DNA from 4 places in the Streptomyces sp. NPDC051913 genome. Region 3 is predicted to be linked to each of the others. Evidence: riboswitches for the same ligand, from Rfam matches in the RefSeq annotation. Region 3 holds a riboswitch; each other region holds the start of a gene.
The links. Region 3 has a riboswitch for cyclic di-AMP ahead of ACIHIX_RS12835 (peptidoglycan DD-metalloendopeptidase family protein). Riboswitches for the same ligand answer to the same signal wherever they lie in the genome.
Positions count from the first base shown of each region.

Region 1 (7,378 bases), on a different contig from region 3:
CACTCAACTACTCCCCGCTGACCTGCGACATCCGTGTCGCGGCCGAGCTGCTCGGCCGGCACATCGAGGAGATCTGCGAGCGCACCGGCAGCAGTCAGGTCGACGTCGTCGGACACAGCCTGGGCGGCCTGATCGCCCGCTACTACGTGCAGCGCCTCGGCGGTGACCTCCGGGTCCGCACCCTGGTCACGCTCGGCACCCCGCACTCCGGGACCAGGGTGGTCCCGCTGGCCGACGCCCATCCGATCGTGCGGCAGATGCGCCCCGGCTCGGCGGTCCTGGAGGAGCTGAGCCGGCCCGCGCCGGGCTGCCGTACGCAGTTCGTGAGTTTCTGGAGCGACCTCGACCATCTGATGGACCCGTTGGAGACCGCCTGTATCGACCATCCCGATCTGCTGGCGCAGAACGTCCAGGTGAGCGGGATCGGGCATCTCGCCCTGCCCGTGCACCCGGCCGTCGCGACGGGGATACGGCAGGCGCTCGACACGACGAGGCCGGGTGCCACGGCCGATGCCGCCACCGGGGGTCTCACAGTGGCGTGACAGCCCCGGGACAGTCGTCCGACATCGAACAACCTTCGAACACAAAGCCAAAGTCGCGCCCGCAGTCCCCCGAAACACGGCCGAATGCCCGTTTCCTTCGGGCACGAAACCTACGGAAGATTGTCGTGCCCGCATACCGCCGGGTACAGTCGCCGCACTGCTCTGGCAGCCCCTGTTGTCGAGGCGAAAGAGAAGTTGGTGAACGACCCGTACACGTCGGGGACCATGACCACCCCGGCTCCGGCTTCTGATGCCTCGTCGGCGCACTACGCGTCGTACGGCACGCAGGAGGCCCAGTACGGCGACCTCGCGAGCCATCACTACGACACGGGCGCGCACGCCACCACCGCCCACTTCGACACCGACCCCCTGTTCGGCAGTCTCCCCGGTGACAACACCGGGTCGTACGACGCCCATCAGTGGGTCACGGGCAGTCAGCAGACCCTGAACTACGACCAGTACGCGGCCCAGCACCACGCCGCCTACGACACGGGCGCGTACGACACGACGGCCTGGACCGGCGAGCATCACCAGCTCTCCGCGATCCCGCCGCAGGTCGGCGCGGTGGACGCGAGCGGTCAGTGGGACGCCAACGCCTGGGTCCAGCCCGACCAGTCGGCAGGCCCGGCCGACCAGACCCAGCACTGGGAATGGGGCACGCAGGCCTTCGACACCGGCGCGTACGACGCCACCCAGTGGAACTCCGACAGCGGTGACGCCGCTCAGCTCCACGAGGAGCCGGTGGACCACGGGTCGACGGCGATGTTCGAGCAGGTCCCGTACGAGGAACCGGCCGAGCACGACGCCGAGTTGAGCGCCACCGGCGAGCTGCCCGCCCTCTCCGACGCCGATGGCGGGGCCGCCCCGCTCCTCGACGACCAGGAAGACTTCGCCCCCGCCCCGGGTTCTCGCATGGCCGCCCGCAACGCGGGCCGTTCCCGCCGCCGCCCGCCCGCCAAGCGCTCCGCGCTGATGAAGATCGCCGTGCCCTCCGCGTGCGTCATGGGGGTCACCGGGATCGCCGCCGCCTCCGTGGGCGGCCTGAGCGACGACAAGAACACCTCGGCGAGCGCGTCCGACGCCACGACCAAGTCCGTCAAGCCGTCCGCCGCGAACAACAAGCTGGACACCCAGCTGGAGTCACTCTCCGCGGGCGCCGACGACTTCGCCGATCGGGCCAGCCGGACGCAGGAACGCATCGACCTCAAGGCCCAGCAGGTGGCCGAGAAGAAGAAGGCGGCGGAGGAGGCGGCCCGCAAGGAGCGGCTGCGCCCCAAGTTCGCCCTCCCGGTCGCCCAGCACGGCCTCAGTGCCTACTACGGTCAGGCCGGCGTCAACTGGATGTCCGTGCACACCGGCATCGACTTCCCCGTCTCGTACGGCACGACAGTGATGGCCGCGACCGACGGCACCGTACGGACGCAGTGGAACAGCGCCTACGGCAACATGATGATCGTGACCGCGAAGGACGGCACGGAGACGTGGTACTGCCACCTCTCCAGCTACCGCGTCGCCTCCGGTACGACGGTCAAGGCCGGCGACCCGATCGCGTACAGCGGCAACAGCGGCAACTCGACCGGCCCGCACCTGCACTTCGAGGTGCGCCCGGCGGGCGGCTCGGCGATCGACCCGCTGCCGTGGCTGAGGAGCCACGGCCTGGATCCCACGTAGGCGCAACGCCCGCTTTTGGCTTTCAGGGGCGCGGGGCTGTGTCGATCAGCGGCTCCGCCGCGGGGCGCGACCAGCCCCCACCGCCCCGCAGCGGACTACTACAGCTTCTCCACCGGCGCATACCGCAACAGCAACCGCTTCGGCTTGGCCTCGCCGAAGTCGACCGTCGCCTCCGCGTTCGCACCCGTGCCCTTCACCGCCATGACCGTGCCCAGCCCGAACTGGTCATGCGTAACCCGGTCACCAACGGCCAGCGACACAACCGGCTTGTCAGACGCACGACTCGTGGCGAAGCCGGACGCACCGCGCGCCGAGGAGCGGGAGGACGACAGCGAGGACGCGACACCCGAGACGGGGCCCGCGGGAGCGGCGGTCGCGCCCGTGCGCTTCCACTCCACGTGCTGCTCCGGGATCTCCGACAGGAAGCGTGAGGGCGGGTTGTACGACGGCTGACCCCATGCGCTGCGCAGTGAGGAGCGGGTCAGATAGAGCCGTTCCCGCGCGCGCGTGATCCCGACGTACGCCAGGCGCCGCTCCTCCTCCAGTTCCTTGGTCTGGCCGAGGGAGCGCATGTGCGGGAAGACGCCGTCCTCCATGCCGGTGAGGAAGACGACCGGGAACTCGAGTCCCTTGGCGGTGTGGAGAGTCATCAGGGTGATGACGCCCGAGCCGTCCTCGTCCTCGTCGGGGATCTGGTCGGAGTCGGCGACGAGCGCGACGCGCTCCAGGAAGGCGGCGAGCCCGGGGGACTCCTCACCCTCCTCCGTCTCCTGCTCGAACTCCAGTGCCACGGCGGCGAGTTCCTGAAGGTTCTCGATCCGGGTCTCGTCCTGCGGGTCGGTGGAGGCCTGCAACTCGGCGAGATAGCCGGTGCGTTCGAGCACCGCCTCCAGGACCGTCGCCGGTCCCGCGCCGGAGTCGACGATCGTACGGAGCTCCTCCATCAGCACGTTGAACCGCTTCACGGCGTTGGTCGACCGCGCGGCCATGCCGTACGCCTCGTCGACGCGCTTGAGGGCCTGCGGGAAGCTGATCTTCTCCCGCTGCGAGAGGGCGTCGATCATCGCCTCGGCGCGCTCGCCGATACCGCGCTTGGGGACGTTGAGGATCCGGCGCAGCGGCACCGAGTCCTCGGGGTTGGCGAGGACCCGGAGGTAGGCCAGGACGTCCCGGACCTCCTTGCGCTCGTAGAAGCGGACACCGCCGACGACCTTGTAGGGCAGGCCGACGCGGATGAAGATCTCCTCGAAGACTCGGGACTGGGCGTTGGTGCGGTAGAAGACCGCGACATCGCCCGCCTTCGCGTCGCCCGCGTCCGTCAGTCGGTCTATCTCCTCGGCGACGAACTGGGCCTCGTCGTGCTCGGTGTCCGCGACGTAGCCGGTGATGCGCGCGCCGGCGCCCGCGTTGGTCCACAGGTTCTTGGGGCGGCGGGACTCGTTGCGCTCGATGACCGCGTTCGCCGCACTCAAAATGGTCTGCGTGGAGCGATAGTTCTGCTCCAGCAGGATCGTCGTCGCGTTCGGGTAGTCCTCCTCGAACTGGAGGATGTTGCGGATCGTCGCGCCCCGGAAGGCGTAGATCGACTGGTCGGCGTCACCGACGACGCAGAGTTCGGCGGGCGGGACGTCGAACTCGTTGGGGGGTACGTCGACCGGGTGCTCGGAAGTACCCACCAGCTCCCTGACCAGCGCGTACTGCGCGTGGTTGGTGTCCTGATACTCGTCCACGAGCACATGCCGGAAACGGCGGCGGTAGTGCTCGGCGACGTCCGGGAAGGCGCGCAGCAGGTTGACCGTCGTCATGATCAGGTCGTCGAAGTCGAGGGCGTTGGCCTCGCGCAGCCGCGACTGGTACATGGCGTAGGCCTGGGCGAGGGTCTTCTCGAAGCCGTCGGTGGCCTGGGCTGCGAAGTCCTCCTCGTCGATCAGCTCGTTCTTGAGGTTGCTGATCTTGGCGCTGAAGGACTTGGGCGGGAAGCGCTTGGGGTCGAGGTCCAGGTCACGGCAGACGAGGGCCATCAGGCGCTTGGAGTCGGCGGCGTCGTAGATCGAGAAGGAGGACGTGAAGCCGAGCTTCTTCGACTCCCTCCGCAGGATCCGCACGCACGCGCTGTGGAAGGTCATCACCCACATCGCGTTGGCGCGCGGGCCGACGAGCTGCTCGACGCGCTCCTTCATCTCACCCGCGGCCTTGTTGGTGAAGGTGATCGCGAGGATCTGGCCCGGGTGCACGCTGCGCTCGGCCAGCAGGTAGGCGATGCGGTGCGTGAGCACGCGCGTCTTGCCGGAGCCGGCGCCGGCCACGATGAGCAGCGGGGTGTCGGAGTGGACGACGGCCGCTCGCTGGTTCTCGTTGAGCCCCTCGATCAGCGCCGCCGCGTCCAGGGCGGGGCGCGGGGCGCCGTCGCGGTAGTAGGCGTCCCGGTCCGGGGGCACGTCGAACTTCCCGCCGAACAGATCGTCCGGAACGGGTTCGGATCCCGGCCCGTGATCCTGCTCGTCCTCGGGCGGCGGCGGGGGTTCCTCCTCGTGCCCCTGGGGGGCCTGGAGGTTCGCCAGGAAGCTGTCGTCAAAGAGGCCTGTCATCGCCCTCCGAGTCTAGGGCTCCCCACTGACAGCCCGCCGCCGCCCCGAGAAGTCGGACCCTCTCACCCTCCAGGACCACCTCGTCACGTTCCGTGAGAAATCGAGTGATCGCCTCCTCTGGCCACCCAAGGTCACGAAAATGTATCGGGCCTATCGGACATCAACCTTCACAGGGGCCACACCAGTTGGCTACCGTGCCGGACAGGCCGTACGACCCCCACCGGCGAACGTCGCCGGGCCGCGCGGCCTCCGCCGAGTCCGGTGCGCCGCCATGGCAGCCGGAGCCGGGGACCCACACCGACCTTGGGGTGAATCGGCCCGACTCCCTCCCGGGAGCGGCCGTAGGGCACACCTTCCGAACCACCCGCCCGAACCCGACAGCTAACTCGGTAGGCGGAACGTGGAAGGAGTCGCCTCCCTTGGCGTCGCACGCAAAGCCGCGTCCTGCGGGAACGCGCGTAGCAGGCATACGCACCCCCGCGCTCGCAACGGCCGCCCTCACCTCCGTGGCCCTGCTCTCCCAGACGGCCACCGCCGCACCCTCGACCGATGACAAGCCGAGCCTGGAGGAAGTCGAGAAGAAGGTCGACGACCTCTACCGGCAGGCGGAGTCGGCGACCGAGAAGTACAACTCGGCGAAGGAGAAGACCGCACAGCAGCGCGAGCAGGTCGACACCCTCCTCGACGACGTCGCCAAGCGCACCCAGAAGCTCAACGAGGCTCGCGAGGAGCTCGGCTCCTTCGCCGCGGCCCAGTACCGCACCGGCGCCTCCGCGCCCGACACCGCGACCTTCCTGCTCGCGGACACCCCGCAGGACTACTTCGACCAGACGCAGCTGATGGGTCGCATGACGGACCGTCAGAAGGGCGCGGTCGACGACTACGTCAGCGCGCAGTCGGCGACGATGAAGAAGCGCCAGGAGGCCACCAAGAGCCTGGAGACGCTCACCGAGTCGCAGAGCGACCTGAAGACCGCCAAGGCGACCGTCCAGCGCAAGCTCTCCGACGCGCGCGAGCTGCTGTCGCAGCTGACCGCCGAGGAGAAGGCGCGGCTCGCGGCGATCGAGAAGAAGAAGCAGGAGGAGGCCGCCCGAAAGGCCGCGGAGCTGGCCGAGCAGCAGAAGGCCGCCGAGCAGAAGGCGGCGCAGGAAGCAGCGGCGGCCGAGGAGACGGGGAGCGGCTCGTCCTCGGAGACCTCCACGGACTCCTCGTACGCCACCAAGGCCGACAAGGCGCTCGCCTTCGCCCGCTCCCAGATCGGCAAGCCGTACGTCTGGGGCGCCACCGGCCCCGACTCCTACGACTGCTCCGGCCTCACCCAGGCCGCCTGGAACGCCGCCGGCATCTCCCTCCCCCGCACCACCTACGACCAGGTGAACTTCGGCACCACGGTCTCCCTCGCCAACGCCCGGCCCGGCGATCTCGTCTTCTTCTACGACGATGTCAGCCACGTCGGCATCTACATCGGCAACGGCATGATGATCCACGCGCCGAAGCCCGGGGCGTACGTCCGCGAGGAGTCGATCTACTACGACGGCGAGTCGGCGATCCACAGTGTGGTCCGCCCGGCCTGACGCAGGTCAGTGACCTCCGCGGTTCTCTACGCAGGGCCCCGCCCCGGGCTGGGGCTCGGCGTAGACACCGTGCACCTCGGTGGTCAGCTCGTCCGCGGTCACCCGCCCGGACACGCACGCGAGGCCGGTGTAGACGGCGTAGAACCCGTTCCCGACGAAGACCCCGTGTTCCGGTCCGCAGCCGAGGCGCTGGAGCGCCGCCTCGACCCGCTCGTCCCCGTAGACCCCGTAGGCCCCCGCCCCGCCTGCCGCCCGCACCTTCTCCAGTTCCTTGCGGATGAGCCCGGCCGAGGCCAGTCCACTGGCCTCGCGTTCGGCACTGAGGGACGCCTGCATGCGGTACGCGTGGTTGTCGGCGTAGTTGGGGGGCTGGTCTCCGGCTCCCTCGCCCCGCGAGGTGGTCGCGCTCGGCACGGGCGAGGAGGGCGCGGGCGGGGGCGTCTCGGCGGCCTGGGCGCATGTGGGCGGGGGCGGGTAGGAGGGCGTGGGCGTCGGCGCGCCCGCGGACTGCTCCCCGGCTCGTTCGCTTCCGCAGGCGGCAAGGGCGAGCACAGCGAGGGCGGCCAGGGCGACTGATCGTCGGTAGGACATGTGCCGCAGTCTCCCCACCCCCCTCTCCCCCTGTCATGAGCGCAACTACTCAGTTGCCCTCACCCCGCGCGTTTTTCTCCCCCACGCGCGCGTGCCCCGCTCTCAACCCCCACCCCGCTCCATAGCATCACCCCATGCCCGATACACCCCGTACCTCCCCCCTCCGTACCTGGTGGGCGCAGCGGCCGCCCGCCGCGGGCTCCGCGGTGATGGCGACCGGAATCCTGTCGATCGGTCTCCATCTGACGGGGTACGAGGGGGTGTCCCGCGTCGCGCTGGCGCTGGCGAGCGTGGCCTGGGTGGCGCTGGCCGCCGACTTCGTCGTACGACTGCTGTGGCAGCGGTCGCGGTGGGTGACGGAGGCGGAGACGCCGGGCGCGCTCACGGCCGTCGCGGCGACCACCGTGCTCGG
Region 1 covers NZ_JBIUCI010000001.1:765,096-772,473, forward strand. Annotated here, with positions in the region: gene ACIHIX_RS03530 (esterase/lipase family protein) at 1-542, shown strand, start outside; gene ACIHIX_RS03535 (M23 family metallopeptidase) at 768-2,213, shown strand; gene pcrA (DNA helicase PcrA) at 2,312-4,801, opposite strand; cyclic di-AMP (ydaO/yuaA leader) riboswitch at 5,042-5,213, shown strand; gene ACIHIX_RS03545 (NlpC/P60 family protein) at 5,221-6,375, shown strand; gene ACIHIX_RS03550 (hypothetical protein) at 6,382-6,966, opposite strand; gene ACIHIX_RS03555 (tellurite resistance/C4-dicarboxylate transporter family protein) at 7,101-7,378, shown strand, end outside.
Region 1: another riboswitch for cyclic di-AMP. It lies ahead of ACIHIX_RS03545 (NlpC/P60 family protein); the one in region 3 lies ahead of ACIHIX_RS12835 (peptidoglycan DD-metalloendopeptidase family protein).

Region 2 (7,378 bases), on a different contig from region 3:
GTAGTTCGGCGCGAAGTCGACCGTGTCCTCGTCGATCGACTCGGTCATCAGGCTCGTCGCCTGCGCCTGCCGGCACTCGGTGTACCGCATGGCGGCCGGCGGGTCGTCGTTGCCCAGCGAGCCGAAGTTGCCGTGGCCGTCGACCAGCGGCACGCGCATCGAGAAGGGCTGGGCCATGCGCACCAGGGCGTCGTAGATCGACGAGTCGCCGTGCGGGTGCAACTTACCCATCACTTCGCCGACCACGCGCGCGCACTTCACATAGCCGCGGTCGGGACGCAGCCCCATCTCGTTCATCTGGTAGACGATGCGCCGGTGCACCGGCTTGAGGCCGTCGCGGGCGTCCGGCAGGGCTCGGGAGTAGATGACCGAGTACGCGTACTCGAGGAAGGAGCCCTGCATCTCGTCGACGACGTCGATGTCGAGGATCTTCTCCTCGTACGAGTCGTCGGGCGGCGGGGTCTTCGTGCTGCGGCGGGCCATCGCTGCCGGCTCCTCTTTTCTGGTCGCTCGCCTATGGGTCGCTCGCGCCCCTTCGGCTCACTCTTGCTCAAGCGTGAACGGGATCTGACGCGGACCATTGTGGACCCCGGCACTGACAACGCGGACGACGACCCGACGTCAGCTCTCCCGCCGGAAGTTCACCCGCGCCGCACGGCGGCCCGTCCGCAGGCTACGGGATCTCGCTGTCGGCGTACGACCACCGGGAACTTCACCGGGGGTCCACACGCTTGCATACAGTGGCAGGACCGGCAGGAAAACGCGGTTACGGCAACCGCACCGCGATCGAAGGGACGTACATGCCCATGGGTCACACGGCCACAGACCAGGCAGGCACCGGGGGCCTGACAGCGACCGAGCACCGCCTGGCCAACGGGCTGCGCGTGGTGCTCTCCGAGGACCACCTGACCCCGGTCGCGGCGGTGTGCCTCTGGTACGACGTCGGCTCGCGCCACGAGGTCAAGGGACGTACCGGTCTGGCTCACCTCTTCGAGCATCTGATGTTCCAGGGCTCGGGCCAGGTCAAGGGCAACGGTCACTTCGAGCTCGTCCAGGGCGCCGGCGGCTCGCTCAACGGCACCACCAGCTTCGAGCGCACCAACTACTTCGAGACCATGCCCGCCCACCAGCTGGAGCTCGCGCTCTGGCTGGAGGCCGACCGCATGGGCTCCCTGCTCGCCGCCCTCGACGACGAGTCGATGGAGAACCAGCGCGACGTCGTGAAGAACGAGCGCCGCCAGCGCTACGACAACGTCCCCTACGGCACGGCGTTCGAGAAGCTCACCGCCCTCGCCTACCCCGAGGGCCACCCCTACCACCACACCCCGATCGGCTCCATGGCCGACCTGGACGCGGCCACCCTGGAGGACGCCCGCGCGTTCTTCCGGACGTACTACGCGCCCAACAACGCGGTGCTGTCGATCGTCGGCGACATCGACCCCGAGCAGACGCTCGCCTGGGTCGAGAGGTACTTCGGCTCCATCGCGTCCCACGACGGCAAGCCCGCTCCGCGCGACGGCTCGCTGCCCGAGGTCATCGGCGAGCAGCTGCGCGAGGTCGTCGAGGAGGAGGTCCCCGCGCGCGCGTTGATGGCCGCCTACCGCCTGCCGCACGACGGCACGCGCGAGGCCGACGCGGCCGACCTGGCCCTCACCGTCCTCGGCGGCGGCGAGTCCTCCCGCCTCTACAACCGGCTCGTCCGCCGCGACCGTACGGCCGTCGCCGCCGGATTCGGTCTGCTGCGGCTGGCCGGAGCGCCCTCCCTGGGCTGGCTGGACGTGAAGACGTCCGGTGACGTCGAGGTGCCGGTCATCGAGACGGCCATCGACGAGGAGCTCGCGCGGTTCGCCGCGGAGGGCCCCACGGAGGAGGAAATGGAGCGCGCCCAGGCCCAGTTGGAGCGCGAGTGGCTGGACCGCCTCGGCACCGTCGCGGGCCGCGCCGACGAACTGTGCCGCTACGCGGTCCTGTTCGGCGACCCGCAGCTCGCCCTCACCGCGGTCAACCGCGTCCTGGAGGTGACCGCGGCGGAGGTCCAGGAGGTCGCCAAGGCCCGCCTGCGCCCCGACAACCGCGCGGTGCTCGTCTACGAACCCGTCTCCGGGGAGACCGCCGAGGACGCGGACCCGCCCGAGGACCCCGAGGCCGAGGCCACCGTCGAGGCCGGCGACAAGAACGAGGAGGCGGCCAAGTGACCGAGCTCGCCACGATGGAGTTCCACCCCCAGCCCCAGGCGGGCGAGGCCAAGCCCTGGGCGTTCCCGGCCCCCACGCGCGGGACGCTCCACAACGGCCTCACCGTGCTGCGCTGCCACCGCCCCGGCCAGCAGGTCGTCGCCGTCGAGGTCCTCCTCGACGCCCCCCTGGACGCCGAACCGGCGGGCCTGGACGGCGTCGCCACGATCATGGCGCGTGCCTTCTCCGAGGGCACCGACAAGCACTCCGCCGAGGAGTTCGCCGCCGAGCTGGAGCGCTGCGGCGCCACCCTCGACGCGCACGCCGACCACCCCGGCGTCCGGCTGAGCCTCGAAGTCCCGGTCTCCCGGCTGCCCAAGGCGCTCGGGCTGCTCGCCGACGCCCTCAGGGCGCCCGCGTTCGCGGACGACGAGGTCGAGCGCCTGGTCACCAACCGCCTGGACGAGATCCCGCACGAGCTGGCCAACCCCTCGCGCCGGGCAGCCAAGGAGCTCTCCCGGACCCTGTTCCCGGCGGACCTGCGCATGTCCCGCCCCCGCCAGGGCACCGAGGAGACCGTCCAGAACATCGACTCGGCGGCGGTACGCGCCTTCTACGAGAAGCACGTCCGCCCGGCCACCGGCACTGTCGTGGTCGTCGGCGATCTCACCGACCTCGACCTGGACGCGCTGCTCGGCGACACCCTCGGCTCGTGGACCGGCTCCGCGGCCGAGCCGCGCCCGGTGCCGGCCATCACCGCCGACGACACCGGCCGGGTCGTCATCGTGGACCGCCCCGGCGCCGTCCAGACGCAGCTGCTGATCGGCCGTATCGGCGCCGACCGGCACGACCGCGTGTGGCCCGCGCAGGTGCTCGGCACCTACTGCCTCGGCGGCACCCTCACCTCCCGCCTGGACCGCGTCCTGCGCGAGGAGAAGGGCTACACCTACGGCGTGCGTTCGTTCGGGCAGGTCCTCAGGTCCGCCCCGGACGGCACCGGTGCCGCGATGCTGGCCATCAGCGGTTCCGTCGACACCCCGAACACCGGCCCCGCCCTCGACGACCTGTGGACGGTGCTGCGCACCCTCGCCGCGGAGGGACTCACCGACGCCGAGCGCGACGTCGCCGTGCAGAACCTCGTCGGTGTGGCACCGCTCAAGTACGAGACCGCGGCGGCCGTGGCGAGCACGCTGGCCGACCAGGTCGAGCAGCATCTGCCCGACGACTACCAGGCCACGCTGTACCGGCAGCTCGCCGCGACCGGCACGGTCGAGGCCACCGCGGCGGCCGTCAACGCCTTCCCGGTGGACCGTCTGGTGACGATCCTGGTCGGCGACGCGGCGGCCATCAAGGAGCCCGTGGAGGCTCTCGGCATCGGTGAAGTGACCGTGGTGTCGGCCGAGTAGAAGCACACGCGCGTGAAGGGGCTCTGGTGACGGAAGCGTCACCAGGGCCCCTTAATGTCCGAATAATGAATGAATTGCAGGCTGGTTGCCTGTTTGCCCTGTGGGATGCGCTACAAACTGCCTGATCTGTTTGGGGATTGAAAGTGGCCCCCCTTAGCGTCGTCCGGGCTGTTCGTCACGCAGTGCGCCGCGCCCGCGGCACCGGACAGCCATCGCCGAGTCCCCGTACGGCGCGAGCCAGGGGAGCCGGGGACCCATGCAGTCCCTGGGGTGAATCGGACGCCCGCGCGTCAGCGAGGGGGTCCGTAGGAGACCTTCCTGCTCCGAACCCGTCAGCTAACCCGGTAGGCGAGAGGGAAGGAAAGGACCAGCCACTACATGGCGTTCACGCGCCCCACCGGGAAGCATCGTGCCCCGAGCCGGATGAAGCGCTCCACCGCCCGCGCGGCCGGGATCGCGGCGCTCACCACCACCGGCGTCATCGGCACCCTCGCCGCCCCGGCCCTCGCCGCGGAGCCCGCGGCCGAGCAGACCGGCCTCATCCCGGTCGTCACCATCGGCGACTCGGTCGCCGACCAGATCGACGCCCAGGCCGAGGCCCAGGAACAGGCCGCCGAGGAGGCCGCGCAGAAGAAGGCCGAGGAGCTGGCCCGCAAGAAGGCCGCCGCCAAGGCCAAGAAGGAGCGCGAGGCCAAGGAGCGCGCCGCCCGCGCCGCCGCCGAGCGCAAGCGCCTCAACTCCTTCGTCGCCCCGATCTCGGGCTCGTACATCTCCACCGGCTACAAGGCCGGCGGCGCCGTCTGGTCCTCCGGCAGCCACACCGGGGTCGACTTCCACGCCGCCAGCGGCACCTCCGTCCACGCGGTCGGCTCGGGCACCGTCGTCGAGGCCGGCTGGGGCGGCTCGTACGGCAACAACATCGTGATCAAGATGAACGACGGCACGTACACCCAGTACGGCCATCTGTCGTCCATCGGGGTCTCGGTCGGCCAGACGGTCACCCCGGGCCAGCAGATCGGCCTGTCCGGCGCGACCGGCAACGTCACCGGCCCGCACCTGCACTTCGAGGCCAGGACGACCGCCGAGTACGGCTCGGACATCGACCCCGTCGCCTACCTGCGCTCGCACGGTGTGAACGTCTGACGCCCGGTGTGAACGTCTGACGACGGATCGCAGGATCTCCCGGAACCCCGGCTCACCCGAGCCGGGGTTTCGCCGTTTTCGGTACCCGGCTGTCCAAAAAATATCCATGGATTCCGGTCCGCCATCGGAAATTCCCGTTCTTTGCAATAGAGTCACTGAACACACGTCAATCATCGACGTTTCACGGGGATTAAGACGGAGGTCGGTCATGCGTATTCCGGCGCACTCGGTATGCACCGCGATCAGGGACGACATCGTCTCCGGTGTCCACGAGCGCGGCAGCCGCCTCACCGAGGAACTCCTCGCCCGCCGCTACGGCGTCTCCCGTGTCCCCGTCCGGGAGGCCCTGCGCACGCTGGAGGCCGAGGGCTTCGTGGTGACGCGGCGGCACGCGGGCGCGTGCGTCGCCGAACCGACCGAGCAGGAGGCCGCCGACCTGCTGGAGATGCGGATGCTCCTGGAGCCGCTGGGCGCCTCCCGGGCCGCCCAGCGCCGCACCGAGGCACACCTCAAGGTCCTGCGCGGCCTGGTCAGGCTGGGGCAGGAGCGGGCCAGGCGGGGCAACAGCGAGGATCTGCGCTCCCTGGGCGGCTGGTTCCACGAGACGCTCGCGCAGGCCTCCGGCAGCCCCGCGCTGACCTCGATGCTGACCCAGCTGCGCCACAAGATCTCCTGGATGTACACCGTCGAGGCGCCCGCCAACCCCGCCGAGTCCTGGGCCGAGCACGGCGCGATCGTCGACGCCGTGGCGCGCGGCGACGGGGAACGCGCGCGTACGGTCACCGCGCTGCACACCGAGCGCTCGACCGCCGCGCACCGGCTCCGATTCCGCGCCGCGGGAGATCGGGCCGACCGTGTGAGGAACTCGCAACCTCCCGTAAACATGACGAGCCTGCGGCATTAACACGAGAGCCGTATACAAAGAGGGAAGTAATTCGCGGGGGAGAATTTCTGCTGCCCGTGCGAGGGAATTGGAAAGGGCTCGCCCGATAAACTCGGACGAGCCCTTCAGTGGTGCCGTGATTCAACCGGCCCCGATAAATCAGACGGTCTCGGGAAGCTCCTCGAGCCCCTCGGAGACCAGCTTCGCCAGACGGTCGAGGGCGGCGTCCGCGCCCTCGGCGTCCGAGGCGAGGACGATCTCCTCGCCGCCCTGGGCGCCCAGGCCCAGGACCGCCAGCATGGAGGCCGCGTTGACGGGGTTGCCGTCGGCCTTGGCGATCGTCACGGGGATACCGGAGGCCGTGGTGGCCCGGACGAAGATGGAAGCGGGGCGGGCGTGGAGGCCCTCGGCCCAGCCGACGTTGACGCGGCGCTCAGCCATGTGATGCTGCCCTTCGGTGTTCAGGGTTGTCTAGACCAGTTTCCCACACGTGAAGTGTCTCCGGAGCGGACCTTCGTCCCCTCCGGGGTGAGTCGTCGGACCGCGGCCTCGGTCCGGCTTCCGTCCTCTTGCGATCCTGTCGCGCTCTCCACAGACTGCCTCGCGCCGTTGTCGTACGCGAGCCGTACTCTGGGGCCCATGCAGACCTCGTCGGACCGGCACGAGTACCCCTCCCACTGGGAGGCCGACGTGGTGCTGCGCGACGGCGGCACCGCGCGCATCCGCCCCATCACCGTTGATGACGCCGAGCGCCTGGTCAGCTTCTACGAGCAGGTCTCGGACGAGTCGAAGTACTACCGCTTCTTCGCGCCCTACCCGCGCCTGTCCGCAAAGGACGTCCACCGCTTCACGCACCACGACTTTGTGGACCGGGTGGGACTCGCCGCCACAGTCGGAGGCGAGTTCATCGCCACCGTACGCTACGACCGCATCGGCGCCGACGGAATGCCCGCGACCGCGCCCTCCGACGAGGCCGAGGTCGCCTTCCTGGTCCAGGACGCCCACCAGGGACGCGGTGTCGCCTCCGCCCTCCTCGAACACATCGGCGCCGTCGCCCGCGAGCGCGGCATCCGCCGCTTCGCCGCCGAGGTGCTGCCCGCCAACACCAAGATGATCAAGGTGTTCATGGACGCCGGGTACACCCAGAAGCGCAGCTTCGAGGACGGCGTCGTGCGCCTGGAGTTCGACCTCGAACCCACCGACCGCTCGATGGCCGTGCAGTACGCACGCGAACAGCGAGCGGAGGGCCGGTCCGTGGAGCGGCTGCTCAAGCCCGGCTCGGTCGCCGTCGTCGGCGTCGGCCGCACCCCCGGCGGGGTGGGCCGCAGCATCCTCGACAACATCCGCGAGGCCGGTTTCACCGGCCGCCTGTACGCCGTGAACAAGGCCTTCACCGACAAGGAGCTCGACGGGATCCCCGCGCACCGCTCGGTGCGCGACATCGAGGGCCCCGTCGACCTCGCGGTCGTCGCCGTGCCCGCCGAGCACGTCCCCGAGGTCGTCACCGAGTGCGGCGAACACGGAGTGCAGGGCCTCGTCGTGATCTCCGCCGGATACGCCGAGAGCGGCCCCGAGGGACGCGAGCGCCAGCGCGAACTCGTCCGGCACGCGCGCGCGTACGGCATGCGGATCATCGGCCCCAACGCCTTCGGCGTCATCAACACCAACCCGGACGTCCGGCTCAACGCCTCCCTCGCCAACGAGACCCCACGGCCCGGCCGCATCGGGCTGTTCGCCCAGTCCGGCGCCATCGGCATCGCCCTGCTGTCCCG
Region 2 covers NZ_JBIUCI010000002.1:124,656-132,033, forward strand. Annotated here, with positions in the region: gene ACIHIX_RS05935 (DNA topoisomerase (ATP-hydrolyzing) subunit A) at 1-483, opposite strand, end outside; gene ACIHIX_RS05940 (M16 family metallopeptidase) at 801-2,195, shown strand; gene ACIHIX_RS05945 (M16 family metallopeptidase) at 2,192-3,580, shown strand; cyclic di-AMP (ydaO/yuaA leader) riboswitch at 3,784-3,946, shown strand; gene ACIHIX_RS05950 (M23 family metallopeptidase) at 3,959-4,723, shown strand; gene ACIHIX_RS05955 (GntR family transcriptional regulator) at 4,932-5,627, shown strand; gene ACIHIX_RS05960 (HPr family phosphocarrier protein) at 5,766-6,047, opposite strand; gene ACIHIX_RS05965 (GNAT family N-acetyltransferase) at 6,246-7,378, shown strand, end outside.
Region 2: another riboswitch for cyclic di-AMP. It lies ahead of ACIHIX_RS05950 (M23 family metallopeptidase); the one in region 3 lies ahead of ACIHIX_RS12835 (peptidoglycan DD-metalloendopeptidase family protein).

Region 3 (7,378 bases):
GCACGCTTCGACGATACGACATGGGTTCCTGGGGCAATGAGTTGTCCACAGGCGTTGCATCCAGGGCCCCCGGGCCTTGATGATGTTGGTACTTGAGTACCACTGTTCGACCCTGTTCGCATCTGTGAGGTTCCATGCTGGAGATCGCCCCCAACGGCCGCACCTGGCTCCTGACCGGGCCGGCCAGCAGCTACGCCGTCCACCTCACCGAGGCCGACGAGCTGCTGCATCTGCACTGGGGGCCGGCGATCACGCTGGCCGACGCCGAGGCCCTCGCGGTCCGGCCGTTGCCCGACTACTGGCCCTTCGAGTCCCCGCTCGACGGGCGCGAGGAGTACCCGGTCGAGGGCGGTCCCCGCTTCGTCCGGCCCGCGCTGTCGGTGCGCACCGAAGAACGCCGCGGCACCGAGTGGAGCTTCGAGACGTACGAGACCGACGCCGACGCCGATGAGCTGCGGCTGCGGTTCCGTGACGACGGGCTCGTCGTCACGCTGCACTACCGGATGCGCGGCGACGTGGTGGAGCGCTGGACGACCCTGGAGAACCAGGGGTCGGACACCCTGGAGCTGCTCCGCGCGGACTCCGCCACCTGGACCCTGCCCGACCGCGAGGACTGGCGGCTCTCCCAGCTGCACGGCCGCTGGGCCGCCGAGTCCCGACTCGTACGCTCCCCCCTCACCTACGGTGAGAAGGTCATCGGCAGCCGCCGCGGCCACACCGGCCATCAGCACCTGCCCTGGGTCGCTCTCGACTCCGACGCCACCGAGGAGCGCGGCGAGGTCTACGGCTGTGCCCTCGGCTGGTCCGGCTCCTGGCGGATCGCGGTGGCCCAGCTTCCCGACGCGCGCGTGCAGATCACCGGCGGTGCCGGACACGACGACTCGGGGCTGCTGCGGCTGACGGCGGGCGAGTCGTTCACCACGCCCGTCTTCGCCGGTCTGTGGAGCGAGGGCGGCTTCGGCGGCGCCAGTCGCGCGTGGCACGCCTACCAGCGGGCCTACGTCATCCCGGACGCCGAGCAGGACCGGCCGGTGCTGTTCAACTCCTGGGAGGCCACCGAGTTCGACATCTCCGAGGAACAGCAGGAGGCCCTCGCACGGCGGGCCGCGGCCATCGGCGTCGAGCTGTTCGTGGTCGACGACGGCTGGTTCGGCGCCCGGACCAGCGACCGCGCAGGACTCGGTGACTGGACGGTCAACCGCGACCGCTTCCCGGGCGGTCTGAAGCCCCTCGCCGACTCCGTGCACGCCCTCGGGATGCAGTTCGGCATCTGGGTCGAGCCCGAGATGGTCAACCCGGACAGCGACCTGTACCGGGCACACCCGGACTGGGCGCAGTTCCAGCCGGGACGAAAGCGGACGGAACTACGCAATCAGTTGGTCCTGAACCTCGCGCGCGAGGACGTCCAGGAGTACCTCTGGGGGCAGCTCGACGCCCTGCTGTCCAGCGCCCCGATCGACTATGTGAAGTGGGACTTCAACCGCTGCTTCACGGACGCGGGCTGGCCCGGCGAGCCCTACCCGCAGCGGCTCTGGGTCGACCATGTGCACGCCTTCTACGCCCTGCTGGACCGATTGCGGGCCGCCCACCCCGGCGTCGCCTTCGAGTCCTGCTCGGGCGGCGGCGGCCGGATCGACCTCGGTGTGATGAGCCGCACGGACCAGGTGTGGACCTCCGACAACACCGACCCCCTCGACCGGCTCGCCATCCAGCACGGCTTCAGCCAGCTCCATCCCGCGCGCGCGATGGCGGCGTGGGTCACCGACAGTCCGAACGCCATGCTCAACGGCCGGGTCAGCTCGCTGCGCTTCCGGTTCGTCAGCGCCATGGCCGGTGTGCTCGGCGTCGGCGGCGACCTCACGCGGTGGACGGAGGAGGAGCTCGCCGAGGCCCGCGAGTGGGTGGAGCTCTACAAGGGCATCCGGCCGCTCGTGCAGCGCGGCGACCAGTACCGGCTGCGGGCTCCGCAGGGCGGACTGAGCGCCGTGCAGTACGTCCTCGGGGGCGAGACCGTCGTCCTCGCCTGGCTCCAGGCGCAGCACTACGGCGAACCCGTCCCGGCGCTGCGGCTGCGGGGCCTCGACCCCACTGCGTCGTATGAATGCCTCGAAACGGGCGAAATTCTCAGAGGGGCCGTATTGCAGCATCACGGCCTACGGGTGGGATTGCGGGGCGATCTGGATGCGGCAGTTCTCCGACTGCGTCGCATCTGAGCTTTCTGTCCGAATTGGTGGCTTGGGTGGCCTTCATTCCAACTCGCTCTGGAATAAGGGAAGCTGTGCGAACGGCACGTGAGGAGCGTCATATCGGTGACCCTGTGTCGCCCGTCATGTTCACGTAATGCGCCTCCAATTGCTGGGGATTTGCCTTCCGGGAAGCGGTGCTGATGCACGGAGGGTGAGCGGGAAATTCACAGCGGATCAAGAGGAATGCAATCGTCCTGGAACCCCTTACTTGTCCCTTTGCGTCTTCCTCGCTTACGTTCGCCACCAATCCGGACGGACGCCCAATCCTGCCGCCGCCCGGAATCCGCACAACTCACCCGTGAACGGCAGGAGCGGGGGACCCACAGGTACAAGTGCCTGGACCGGTCTTCCGGAACAGGCTTGGGGTTAAGGCGCACCTCGGTGCGCCCGGGCATCTCCAGTCCGCACCCGACAGCTCACCTCGTAGGCGCCGGAGAGGAATTCGCCATGCCCGCCAAGGGTAAGCACCGCCGCCCGAAGTCCCAGCGCCTCACCCGCTCGATCGCCGTCGCCGGTACCGGCGGCGCCGCTCTCGCTCTGCCTTTGATGGGCGCCGCCGGCGCCCACGCGGCCACCCCGCAGTCCGTCTCGCAGTCGGTTTCGGAAAAGGCCGTTCAGTCCCTTCCGGTCGCCGAGAAGACGGTCGCCGAGAAGGCCACGCAGAAGAAGGGTGCCGCGAACACCGCTACCGTGCGCACCTATTCGGTGCGGGCGGGCGACTACCTCTCGAAGATCGCCGACGAGCAGAACGTCACCGGCGGCTGGAAGAAGCTGTACTCGGACAACCGTGAGGCCGTCGGTTCCGACCCCTCGCTCATCCACCCGGGTCTGAAGCTCACGCTCGGCAAGAAGGCGGCGGCGAGCGCGGACAAGTCGGCGAGCGCGGAGAAGTCCGCGAGCACCGAGAAGTCCACGAGTGCCGAGAAGTCCTCGTCCTCCTCGGACACGACGACCGCCACCCAGAGCAGTGAGTCGACCAGCACCGCCGGCGGCTACACGCTCCCCGTGGCCGGCGCCACCGTCGGCACCGCCTACCACACGGCGGGCAGCATGTGGTCCAGCGGCTACCACACCGGCACCGACTTCGTCGTCCCGACCGGCACCTCGCTGAAGGCCGTGGCCGCGGGCACCGTCGTCTCCGCCGGCTGGGGCGGCGCGTACGGCAACCAGGTCGTCATCAAGCTGGCCGACGGCTACTACGCGCAGTACGCCCACCTGTCCGCGCTCTCGGTCTCGTCCGGACAGACCGTCACCGAGGGCCAGCAGATCGGTCTCTCCGGCGCCACCGGCAACGTCACCGGACCGCACCTCCACTTCGAGATCCGCACCACGCCGGACTACGGCTCGGACGTGGACCCGGTCGCGTACCTCCGCTCGAAGGGTGTCGCCGTCGGCTGACGCTCCTTTGCGAGGGTGCCGCGTCGGCTGACGCTCCCTCCCCCGATGCCACCGAAGGCCGGACCCCGATCCCCGGGTCCGGCCTTCGGTGTTGGGTCTTGCCGTTTCATGATCGCTTCATTGCGGTCTTGTGGCGCGGCTGTCCAAACCGTCGACAGGGAGGGGAGGGTGGGACCACAGTGATCTCCGAGGGATGCAAGCGCTTTCTACGCGCCTTCGCGTCCGCATCCGCACCCGCACCCGGAGGTCCCCGTGCCCGGCGTCGACCGACGCACCGTCATCAAGGGCGCCGCAGCCGCGGCCGCCGCGGCCCAGTTCTCCTGGGCCCTGTCCCGCACCGCCGCCGCGGCGGACGCCGACGACACCGAACTGCGCTGGTTGGAGGGCCCGGCGCCCGACGTCCACGCCGGAACCACCTGGGGCGTGCCGTGGGCGCGCGGGGCGTACCGGCCGGAGCAGCCGTTCCGGCTGACGACCGCCGCCGGCGTCGACGTCCCCGTCCAGAGCTGGGTCACCGGCCACTGGCCCGACGGCTCGGTGAAGTGGACGGCCCACGCCCTCGCCCCCGGCGCACCGAAGGCCTCCGCCTACAAGCTCGCGGCCGGCACCCCGGCCGCACCGGAGCGGAAGGTCACGGTCACCCGCTCCGCGGGCCGCGTCGAGGTGTCGACCGGTGTGATCACGGCCGTGTTCGGCGCGAAGGGGTCCGACACCGTCGTACGGAGCGTGCGGCGGGGCTCCACCGAGATCGCCCGGGACGGGAAACTGGTCGCCCTGCGGCAGGAGTCCGTACGGGACGGGGCGGACGTCAGCCGCTTCCTGGGCCGGGTCGAGAAGATCGAGGTGGAGCAGGACGGTCCGGTCCGGGCCGTCGTCCGGGTCGAGGGGCGGCACCGGCACGGCGGCCGGAACTGGCTGCCGTTCGTCCTGCGGTTCGCCTTCTTCGCGGGAGCCGAGTCGTTCCGGCTCGTCCACACCTTCGTCTGGGACGGCGAGCAGACGCCGGGTTCCGACGAGGGCGACTTCCTGCGCGGTCTCGGCGTGCGCTTCACCGTGCCGCTGAGCGATCAGCCCTACGACCGCCATGTGCGGTTCGCCGATTCCGACGGCGGCCTGTTCAGCGAGGCCGTCCAGGGCGTCACCGGACTGCGGCGCGACCCCGGGGCGGCGGTCCGCGCGGCCCAGATCGCCGGTGAGCGCCTGCCCGACACCGCGACCTGGGACACCCGGGTCGCCGGCCGCCTCGCCTACATCCCGACCTGGGGCGACTACACCCTGACCCAGCCCAACGCCGACGGCTACACCGTCCGCAAGCGCACCAAGGCGGGCTACGGCTGGATCCACGCCGCGGCCGGGCGCCGCGCCGGCGGCTTCGGCTACGTCGGCGGCGCGAGCGGCGGACTCTCCTTCGGGCTACGGGACTTCTGGCAGCGCCACCCGGCCCAGCTGGACGTCCGCGGAGCCGCGGGAGACGCCGCCGAGGCCACCGTATGGCTGTACTCGCCGGAGGCACAGCCGCTCGATCTGCGGTTCTACCACGACGGGTTGGGCCAGGACACGTACGAGGAGCAGTCCGACGGCGGGCTGGAGATCACCTACGAGGACTACGAGCCCGGCTTCGGTACGCCGTACGGCATCGCGCGGACGAGTGAACTGACCTTCTGGGCCGTCGAGAGGACCCCTTCCGCCGGTGTTCTCGCCGCGCAGGCCACCGCCACCGCGACGCCGCCGCTCCTCACCGCCACACCCCAACGACTCCACGCCGCCGGGGTGTTCGGCGACTGGGCGCCGGCCGACCGGTCCGGCAAGGCGCGGGCGGCCGTCGAGGACCACCTCGACGAGCTGTTCGCCTACTACCGCGACCAGCGTGAACAGCACCGCTGGTACGGCTTCCTGGACTACGGCGACGTCCAGCACACCTACGACAACGACCGGCACGTCTGGCGCTACGACGTCGGCGGCTACGCCTGGGACAACTCCGAGCTCGGCACCGATCTCTGGCTCTGGTACCACTTCCTGCGCACCGGCTCCGCCGAGGTCTTCCGGTTCGCGGAGGCCATGACCCGGCACACCGGCGAGGTCGACGTCTACCACCTCGGCAAGTGGGCGGGACTCGGCACCCGGCACGGAGTGCAGCACTGGGCGGACAGCGCCAAGCAGGTCCGTATCTCCACGGCCGCCAACCGCCGCTTCTTCTACTTCCTCACCGGCGACGAGCGCACCGGTGACCTGCTGAGCGAACTCGTCGACGTGGAGCGGACGTTCGGGGAGGTCGACCCGCAGCGCAAGGTCCGCACCGACGGCTACACCCCCGGCGACCGGCACGCCCTCTCGGTCGGCTTCGGCACGGACTGGGGCGGCATCTCGGCGGCCTGGCTCACCGAGTGGGAGCGGCGGGGCCCGAACGCCGAGCAGGCCAAGGCCAAACTCGTCAACTCGCTGCGGACCATCGCCGCGCAGCCCAACGGGTTCTTCACCGGCAGCGGTCTGCTCGACGCGGACACCGGCAAGTTCGCGATCACCACGAGCACGGCCGTGAGCGTGTCCCACCTGAGCGCCGTGTTCGGTCTCGTCGAGACCAACAGCGAACTCGTGTCGCTGTTCGGCGACGAGGAGCCCGAGTTCCGTGCCGCCTGGCTGAACTACGCGCAGTACTACAACGCCACCGACACCCAGAAGAGGCAACTGACCGGCTCCACCTGGAAGTCGGCGCTGCCGGCCGCGCACTCGCGGATCACTGCCTACGCGGCACAGCGCAAGAACGATCCGACGCTCGCCACGCGCGCGTGGAACGAGTTCTTCACCGGCAGCGACACCTACTTCCCGTCCAACGACTGGAACCCCGTGACGATCAAGACGCCGGCCGTGCTCCGGACGACCGAGGAGATCCCGTGGATCTCCACCAACTCGTCCGCCCAGTGGGCGCTCGCCGCGATACAGAACCTGGCCCTGATCGGAGACCGGATCCCGTCATGAGACGCGTCGGCTCGATCGCGGCGGTGGCCGCGGGCCTGATCACGGCAACGGTGCAACCCGTGGCGGCCTCCGAGGATGTCGTACGGCCGAACGACCGGCGGATCGCCTACGAGGGCCACTGGGGGCGCACCGCGAAGGCGGCGGTCACCGTCAACTCCGGTTCCCGGCTGAGCTTCCGCTTCACGGGCGGCAGCGTGCACGCGTTGTTCGACGTCTCGTCGATCACCGTCCCCGCGCAGATCCGTGTGTCGGTCGACGGCGGGCCGAAGCGGCTGTACGCCGTCGACCGGGACGACATCGAGATCCAGGCCCCCGAACGCGGTTACCACACCGTCGAGTTGTCCGTGAAGGACGTCTTCTCGCGGGCCAACCGCTGGACGCCGCCACTGGAGACGGGTGTCGTGCTCACCGGCATACGGGGACACCTGGTGCCCCAACATGTCAGGCCCGCGCGGCAGTTCGCCTTCTACGGCGACTCCATCACACAGGGCGTCATGGCCCTGTGCGAGGTGAACACCTCCGACTGCGCCGACGGCACCGCCGCCTACCCGACCTTGGTCGCCGACGCCCTGCACGCCTCACTCACCCAGGTCGGCTTCGGACGGCAGGGAGTGATCCAGACCGGCAACGGGGGAGTGCCGGCGGCGTCGGACGCGTACGGCTGGAACCACGCCGGTTCCAGGGCGGATTCGGATCGCCGAGCCGATGTGATCGTGGTGAACCAGGGCACCAACGACACCGCGTGGGGCCCGGACGAG
Region 3 covers NZ_JBIUCI010000004.1:36,657-44,034, forward strand. Annotated here, with positions in the region: gene ACIHIX_RS12830 (alpha-galactosidase) at 135-2,213, shown strand; cyclic di-AMP (ydaO/yuaA leader) riboswitch at 2,510-2,689, shown strand; gene ACIHIX_RS12835 (peptidoglycan DD-metalloendopeptidase family protein) at 2,694-3,644, shown strand; gene ACIHIX_RS12840 (Tat pathway signal sequence domain protein) at 3,897-6,620, shown strand; gene ACIHIX_RS12845 (GDSL-type esterase/lipase family protein) at 6,617-7,378, shown strand, end outside.

Region 4 (7,378 bases), on a different contig from region 3:
GCGCTCGGAGAAGGCCAGCGACTTCTCCAGCCGCTCGGCGGAGATGTTGGAGGCGGCGATGTGCCGCACCTTGCCCGCCCTGACCAGTTCGTCGAGTGCGCCGATGATCTCCTCGACCGGCACTTCGGGCTTGTCGAAGTGGGTGTAGTAGAGGTCGATGTGGTCGGTGCCCAGGCGGCGCAGGGAGGCGTCCGCGGCGGCCTTGATGTTGGCGGCCGTCAGGCCCTGGTACTCCGGGTGCTGGCTGACCTTCGTGGCGATCACGACGTCGTCGCGGTTGCCGCGCGCCTTGATCCACTTCCCGATGATGGTCTCGGACTCACCGCCCGAGTTGCCCTCCACCCACGCGGAGTAGGAGTCGGCGGTGTCGACGAAGTTGCCGCCCGCGGCGGCGTAGGCGTCCAGGACGGCGAAGGACTGTGCCTCGTCGGCGGTCCAGCCGAAGACGTTGCCGCCGAGGGAGAGCGGGAAGACCTCGAGGTCGGACGTGCCCAGCTTGCGAAGAGAAGTCATGTACGGGATCAACACCCGTACCGGAAGCCGATATTCCGGACACGGAGAACCGGCAGCCCTGACGTCGGGGGGTGAGCGTCAGGACCGCCGGGGTTCAGAAGGAGACCCGCCTCAGGGAGTGAGGCCCTTGCTGCGCAGCCATGCCATCGGGTCGATGCCGGTGTCCGCCCCGCCGGGGTGGACCTCCAGGTGCAGATGGGCCCCGGTCACGTTGCCGGTCGCGCCCACGCGCCCGATCACCTCACCGGTACTGACCTTCTGGCCGACGCTGACGCTGATCGAGGACTGGTGGCAGAACCACAGCTCGGTGCCGTCGTCGAGGGTGAGGATCGTGCGGTAGCCGTAGGAGCCGGCCCAGCCGGCCTCCGTGATGGTGCCGCTGTGGATGGCCTTGATCAGCGTGCCCGTGGGGGCCGCGAAGTCGAGACCGGTGTGGTAGCCGGAGGACCACAGCGAACCGGCCTGACCGAAGGTCGAGGTGATCGTGTACGAGGAGGTCGGCAGCGTGAACTGCTTGGCGAGCTCGGCGAGACGCTTGGCCTCGGCCTCCTTCGCGGCCTTCTCCTCGGCGGCCTTCTTCGCCTCGGCGGCGTCGTCGGCGGCCTGCTTCAGCGCGGCGGCCTCGGCCTTCGCGGACTGCTCGGCGACCTCGGCCTCGGCGGCGAGCTGGACCTTGTTGTCGACCTGGTTCTGCTGACTTTCGGCCTGCGCCATGATCCGGTTGCGCAGCGCCTCACCGGCGTCCGAGCCGCTCTCCGCGGTCTCCGTGGTGCTGGTGGCCAGGCTGCTGAGCGCGGTGGCGGAACCCTTGGGGGCCTCGTCGTCACCGCCGAAGACGCCGCCCACGGAGGGCAGGTCGGGCATCGAGATGGAGACCGGCGGCTTGCCGGTGTTGGCGCTGGCCATACCGCCCGCGCCGACGGCGGCTATGACACCGACGCCCAGGACGGTGGAGCTGCGGGCGAGTCCCCCGCCGCGCTGCTTGGCCACCCGGTGCTTGCCGCGAGCCGGCCGGAGGGAGTCCTCGGTGGGATTCCAGACCTCCTGCGGACCCTCGTCGTGGTGGTAGCTGCCGTAGCCGAAGGCATCGGTGCTGCGCTGGCTCGGCACATACGGGGCCTCGGGGGCAGGCCGGTTTGACGCCACGTGGGCGTGCTCCTTTCCTTCCTTCTCGCCTACCGGGTTAGCTGACGGGTTCGGAGCAGGAAGGTCTCCTACGCGCGTATAACCGCCGTGCTGCCACGGCGACTTCCGCGTGATTCACCCCAAGTTGGTGGTTCCCCGGTTCCCTTGCGGGATTCGGCGCGTGCGCACGGAGCCGACTCTTGTGACGGCTGGGACGACCGCGCTGCGTTATCGAACGTTAATAGACCCGGGGTGCTGATTCCAAGCTGTTCCGCTTGATCATTAACCTTTTTCAGCAGGACGTAGGGGTCATGGCCGGTGAAAAACGGGCGAGTTGACCCGACCTCAGGAAGCTCACAGGTACTGACGGTATGTCAGTTGTTATGCGGAGGGGGGTCGAGCGATCACCCGCCGTGACAACTGCCGCGTGAGGGGAAACGACCCGGAAACGACTCAGGGCCGGAATCCATTAGATTCCGGCCCTGGGCCATCAGTAGCGGGGACAGGATTTGAACCTGCGACCTCTGGGTTATGAGCCCAGCGAGCTACCGAGCTGCTCCACCCCGCGGCGATGACTCAATAGTACGCCATCCGCGGGGCTGCTCGCGCACGCATTACCCCTGGGCCCGCTCGACCTGTGTTTCTCAGTCGGCCGGGTTGCCCGCGTGGGTCAGGGTCTCCCAGGAGACGAAGAGGTTGTCGGTGCCTGCCGGGCGGGTCTCCTCCGCGAGTTTGCGGGCCGCCGGGACGGAGAGGCCGAGGCGGCCCTCCAGGTGGTTGAGGGCGACCTCCAGGTCCGGGCCCATGTTCCGGTCCACCTTCCCGCCGCACAGCCACGCGGGCGCGGACTCGCCGGCCTGGTAGCGGGCGTGGAAGGCGAGGGTGCTCTTCAGCCGGTCCTTGATCTCGCCGTAGAGGTCGATGCCCTGGTGCCAGGCGGTCTCGGCGATGTGGGCGGTGGCGGCGACGGAGTAACCGACGTGCTTGAAGTTGCGGCAGGTCTCCTGGGACATGCCGTCCTTGTACGTCTTCTGCCCGAACCAGTACGTCGTCAGCTTCTGCGGTGTGGTGATGCTCGCCCCCTTGGGGGTGAGCGGCAGCGTGCCGTCCTCGGCCAGGTAGAAGTAGGCGGGCACGCGCTCCCGGAACCGTTCGAGGGCGTGGTCGAAGGCCCTCCGGTCCTCCAGGAAGACGGCGATCCCGATGGCCGCGTCGGTCATCACGAGGTCCCAGTTGCCGTTGTAGTCGGGGACCTTGCGGGTCACGGTCGGCAGATACGCCGTGCGCAGCATGGTCTCGAACCGCGCGACCCGGTCCGCCGGCCAGCCCGCGCCGGGGCTGTGCCGGACGATCTCGGCGGCCCGGGCCCAGGTCGACCCGGCCCACCCGGTCTGGAGCCCGGCGTCCTCCTCGGTGTGCCGGCGCATCTTCGCCGACCAGGCGTCCAGGATCTCCCTGGCCTTCAGGGCGTGCTGCCGCTTGCCGGTGATCCGGAAGAGGAGGGCCTGGGTGTAGGCGGCGATGGCGTCCTCGCGCTCCTCGACACAGCCGTGCGCCGGGCGGTCGGCGTGGTCGCCGCCGGGGCAGTCGACACTCGCGTACGGCTCGGGCTCGTACTTGTACGCCCCGTACTTGCTGTCCCGCATCCCGAGGTACGCCTTCAGCCACGGCTGCTTCCCGGCGGTGACGTTCTTCCTCACGGCCGCCAACTGCGCCTCGCTGACGAGGACACCGGGGTGGATGAAGGCGGCGTCCGCGGGGAGGGCGCGGGCCATGGTGCGGGTGTCGGCGCCGGTCGTCCCGCAGGCGGTGGCGAGGAGGGGGACCAGCAGGAGAGCGGCGGTACGTCGGGACCTCATAGGGGAAGCGTGGCCCGGGGGGTGTCGGGGCGCAGGATCTGATGGGCCGATAGGAGTCGGCGTGGCCCGCGGCGGCGCGAACTCACCCCAGCAGATGCAGGTTCGGCGCCTTGGCCCGCTCCTCGTACTCCGGCAGGACGACGACGTCCACACCCGCCGACGACAGCAGTCCGTTGCCGTCCGCCGCCGTCACGAACGTGTCCGGCTCCCGCCAGCTCGTCACCACCCGGCGTACCCCGGCGTCGAGGATCAGCCGGGCGCAGGGTGCCGGGCGGGAGGCGCGGCGGGCGCACGGTTCGAGGCTGCTGTAGACGGTCGCCGACGCCAGCCGGGGGTCGTCCGCGCCGATCTTCGCCAGCGCGGCCTCCTCCGCGTGTACGACGGGGTCGGCGCCCTCCCTCGAATATCCGCGGGCGAGTTCCGTTCCGTCGGCGGCGACCACGACCGCGCCGACGCTGAAGGCGGTCCGCGAGGGCGGACAGAGGGCGGCCAGTTCGCAGGCGAGGCGGAGCCAGTGGTGGTCGGCGGGCGTGGCGAGCGGGCCGGTGCCGGGGGCCGTGGGCTCGTAGCGCATGAGGACCACGTCCTCGATCTGCCGGGTCTCCACCAGGCGCAGGCGTCCGTCCTGGTAGCCGCCGGGGCCGAAGAGGCGGGGGGCCTCCGGGGTGCCGACGAACAGCGGGGCGAGGACCAGTTGGAGTTCGTCGGCGAGGCCCTGCTGGAGGAGCTGGGTGTGGATACGGCCGCCGCCCTCGACCATGAGGCGGTCCACGCCCCGGGCGGCGAGGTCGGTGAGGAGGCGGTGCCAGTCGATGTCGGGGCCGAGGGCGGCCACCTCGGCGGCGAGGCCGTGCGCCTTGGCCCGGTCGGCGCCCTGGTCCGTCGTGTAGACGAGCTTGTCGCCGCCCGTGTGCCAGAACCTCGCCTCCGGGTCGAGGTCGCCGGAGCCGCTGACCGTGACCTTCAGCGGGTACTCCGGCTGGCCGGCCGCCACCCGGGCCGCGCGGCGCTCCGGGGAGTTCACGAGAAGGCGCGGGTTGTCGGCGCGGATGGTGCCGGCGCCGATCAGGATCGCGTCGACGGAGGCGCGGACCTCGTCGACGCGGTCGAAGTCGGCCGGGGAGGAGAGCAGGAGCCGGTCGGGGCCCAGGTCGTCGAGGTAGCCGTCGAGGGAGACGGCGGCGGAGAGGAGGACGTACGGGTGAGGCATCGGAGCGGTCCCTCTCGCTGTGACGTGCGGCTCTTGGTTCAAGTTTGAAACAAACTTACACTGGCGGTATGACGACTCGCTGGCTCACTCCCGAGGAGCAGCGCGCCTGGCGCGCGTACATCGCCGCGGCGCACCTCCTGGAGGACGCGATCGACCGGCAGCTCCAGCAGGACGCCGGCATGCCGCACCTGTACTACTCCATCCTCTCCACTCTCTCCGAGGCGCCGGAGCGGCGGCTGCGGATGACCGATCTCGCCGAGGGGCTGAAGATCACGCGGCCCCGGCTCACCTATGCCGTGACCCGGCTGGAGAAGGACGGGCTGGTCGGGCGGGAGAGCTGTCGCTGGGACAAGCGCGGCAGCATCGCCGTACTGACCGACGAGGGCATGGCGGAGGTGGAGCGGGCGGCGCCGGGACATGTCGACACGGTCCGCTCCGCCCTCTTCGACCGGCTCACCCCGGAGCAGGTGGGGCAGCTGGAGGAGATCTCCCGGGCGATCGCGGACGGGCTCCAGGAGGACACGGGGGACGAGGTTCCGTGGCGGCGGCGGTCGTCGCCGTCCTGTTCGTGACGAGCGCCATAATTCTATTGCTTCAAATTTAAAGCATGGGGTAGGGTCTCGAACCGTAGATCTGATTCAAATCTGAAGCAGATAAGTCTACGGACCGGAGTACCCGCATGACCGAGATCCCCGCCGCAACCCAGCGCTCCCGTGTCCGCGTGCCCCTGCGCTTCGGTGACGGCTACCGCGTCGACTCCGAGCTGGTCACCTTCCACGGACTGGTCGACGGCCAGGAACACCTGGCGGTCGTCCTCGGTGAGCCGGGCCCGAACCCCCTGGTCCGGCTGCACTCCGAGTGCCTCACCGGCGACGTCTTCGGCTCCGCCCGCTGCGACTGCGGCCCGCAGCTGCGCGAGGCGGTCGAGCGCATCGCCGAACGCGGCGGCGTGCTGCTGTACCTCCGTCAGGAGGGCCGCGGCATCGGTCTCTACAACAAGCTCGACGCGTACGCCCTCCAGGACCAGGGTCTCGACACCTACGCCGCGAACACCGCGCTGGGCCTGCCCGAGGACGACCGCGACTACACGGCCGCCGCGCAGATGCTGAAGGCCCTGGGCATCGAGTCGCTCGACCTGCTGTCCAACAACCCCGACAAGGCGGGCCAGCTGCGCGACCTCGGCATCGACGTCCGCGACCGGGTGCCCACCGGCGTCTTCACCACCGCCCACAACGTCCGCTATCTGCGGGCCAAGGTGCTCCAGACCCAGCACACGCTGCCGCTGGGTGAGCTGAGCGTCGGCTGACTCACTTCGGCGGGGTGTGCGCGAGGTAGGCCAGGACGGCCAGCACCCGGCGGTGGCCGCTGTCGCTCGGGGGCAGGCCGAGCTTCAGGAAGACGTTGCCGATGTGCTTGTGGACGGCGCGTTCGGTGACGACGAGGGTCTTCGCGATGGTCGCGTTGTCGTGGCCCTCCGCCATGAGTTCGAGGGTCTCGCGCTCGCGCGGGGTGAGCGAGTCCAGCGGGGTGTCCTTGCGGCGGGTCAGCAGCTCGGCGACGACCTCGGGGTCCAGGGCGGTGCCGCCGGCGGCGACCCGCTCCAGCGCGTCGAGGAACTCGTCGACCCGGCCCACCCGGTCCTTGAGGAGGTAGCCGACCCCGCTGGTGCCGCCGGCGAGCAGCTCGGCGGCGTAGGACTCCTCGACGTACTGCGAGAGCACGAGGACCGGGAGGCCGGTGATCCGCCCGCGGGCCTCCAGCGCGGCCCGCAGCCCCTCGTCCCGGAAGCCCGGCGGCATCCGCACGTCCAGGACGGCGATGTCCGGCCGGTGTTCCAGGAGCGCGGGCATGATCTCGGGCCCGGTTCCGGCGACGGCCACCACCTCGTGCCCGGCGGACGTCAGCAGCAGCACCAGTCCCTCCCGCAGCAGGGCGTTGTCCTCGGCGATCACCACACGCACGGCAGCTCCACTTCGATCACGGTCGGCCCCCCGGCGGGGCTCGACACGTCCACGGTCCCGTCCAGCGCGGCGACCCGGCGCCGCATCCCGAGCAGCCCCGAACCGCCGCCTTCGTCGACCCCGCCCCGCCCCTCGACATCGCTCACCCGCACGCGCAGTCCGCGCCGGGTGCGGGTCAGCCGTACCTCGGCGCGGGGCGAGCCACTGTGTTTCGCGGCGTTGGTGAGGGACTCGGCGACCACGAAGTAGGCGGCGGCCTCGACGGCAGCCGGCGCCCGCACCCCTTCGTCCAGCCCCTCGTCCTCGATGCTCACCCGCAGCCCGCTGCTCGCCGCCAGGGCCCGCACCGCGCCCACGAGGCCACGGTCGCTGAGGATCGGCGGGTGGATGCCGCGCACCACCTGACGCAGCTCGGTCAGCGCCTGCTCGGCCTGGTCCTGGGCGTCGTCCAGCAGTTTGCGGGCGGCCTCGGGATCACGGTCGTAGGCCCGTTTCGCCAGCCCGATCCGCATCGACAGCGCGACCAGGCGGGCCTGGGCACCGTCGTGCAAGTCCCTCTCGATACGGCGGAGTTCGGCGCCGTGCGCGGAGATCGCGTCGGCGCGGGTCGCGGCCAGCTCCTCGACCCGGCGGGCCAGCACCGCCTTCGGGGACGGCTTGAGCAGCGCGGTCGACCAGTCCGCCTCCAGGTCGGCGATCCGCACGATCAG
Region 4 covers NZ_JBIUCI010000026.1:90,927-98,304, reverse strand. Annotated here, with positions in the region: gene ACIHIX_RS44005 (aldo/keto reductase) at 1-513, opposite strand, end outside; gene ACIHIX_RS44000 (M23 family metallopeptidase) at 625-1,659, opposite strand; cyclic di-AMP (ydaO/yuaA leader) riboswitch at 1,671-1,828, opposite strand; tRNA gene ACIHIX_RS43995 (tRNA-Met) at 2,133-2,206, opposite strand; gene ACIHIX_RS43990 (alginate lyase family protein) at 2,283-3,497, opposite strand; gene ACIHIX_RS43985 (dihydrofolate reductase family protein) at 3,580-4,707, opposite strand; gene ACIHIX_RS43980 (MarR family transcriptional regulator) at 4,776-5,279, shown strand; gene ribA (GTP cyclohydrolase II) at 5,387-6,013, shown strand; gene ACIHIX_RS43970 (response regulator) at 6,015-6,668, opposite strand; gene ACIHIX_RS43965 (histidine kinase) at 6,656-7,378, opposite strand, start outside.
Region 4: another riboswitch for cyclic di-AMP. It lies ahead of ACIHIX_RS44000 (M23 family metallopeptidase); the one in region 3 lies ahead of ACIHIX_RS12835 (peptidoglycan DD-metalloendopeptidase family protein).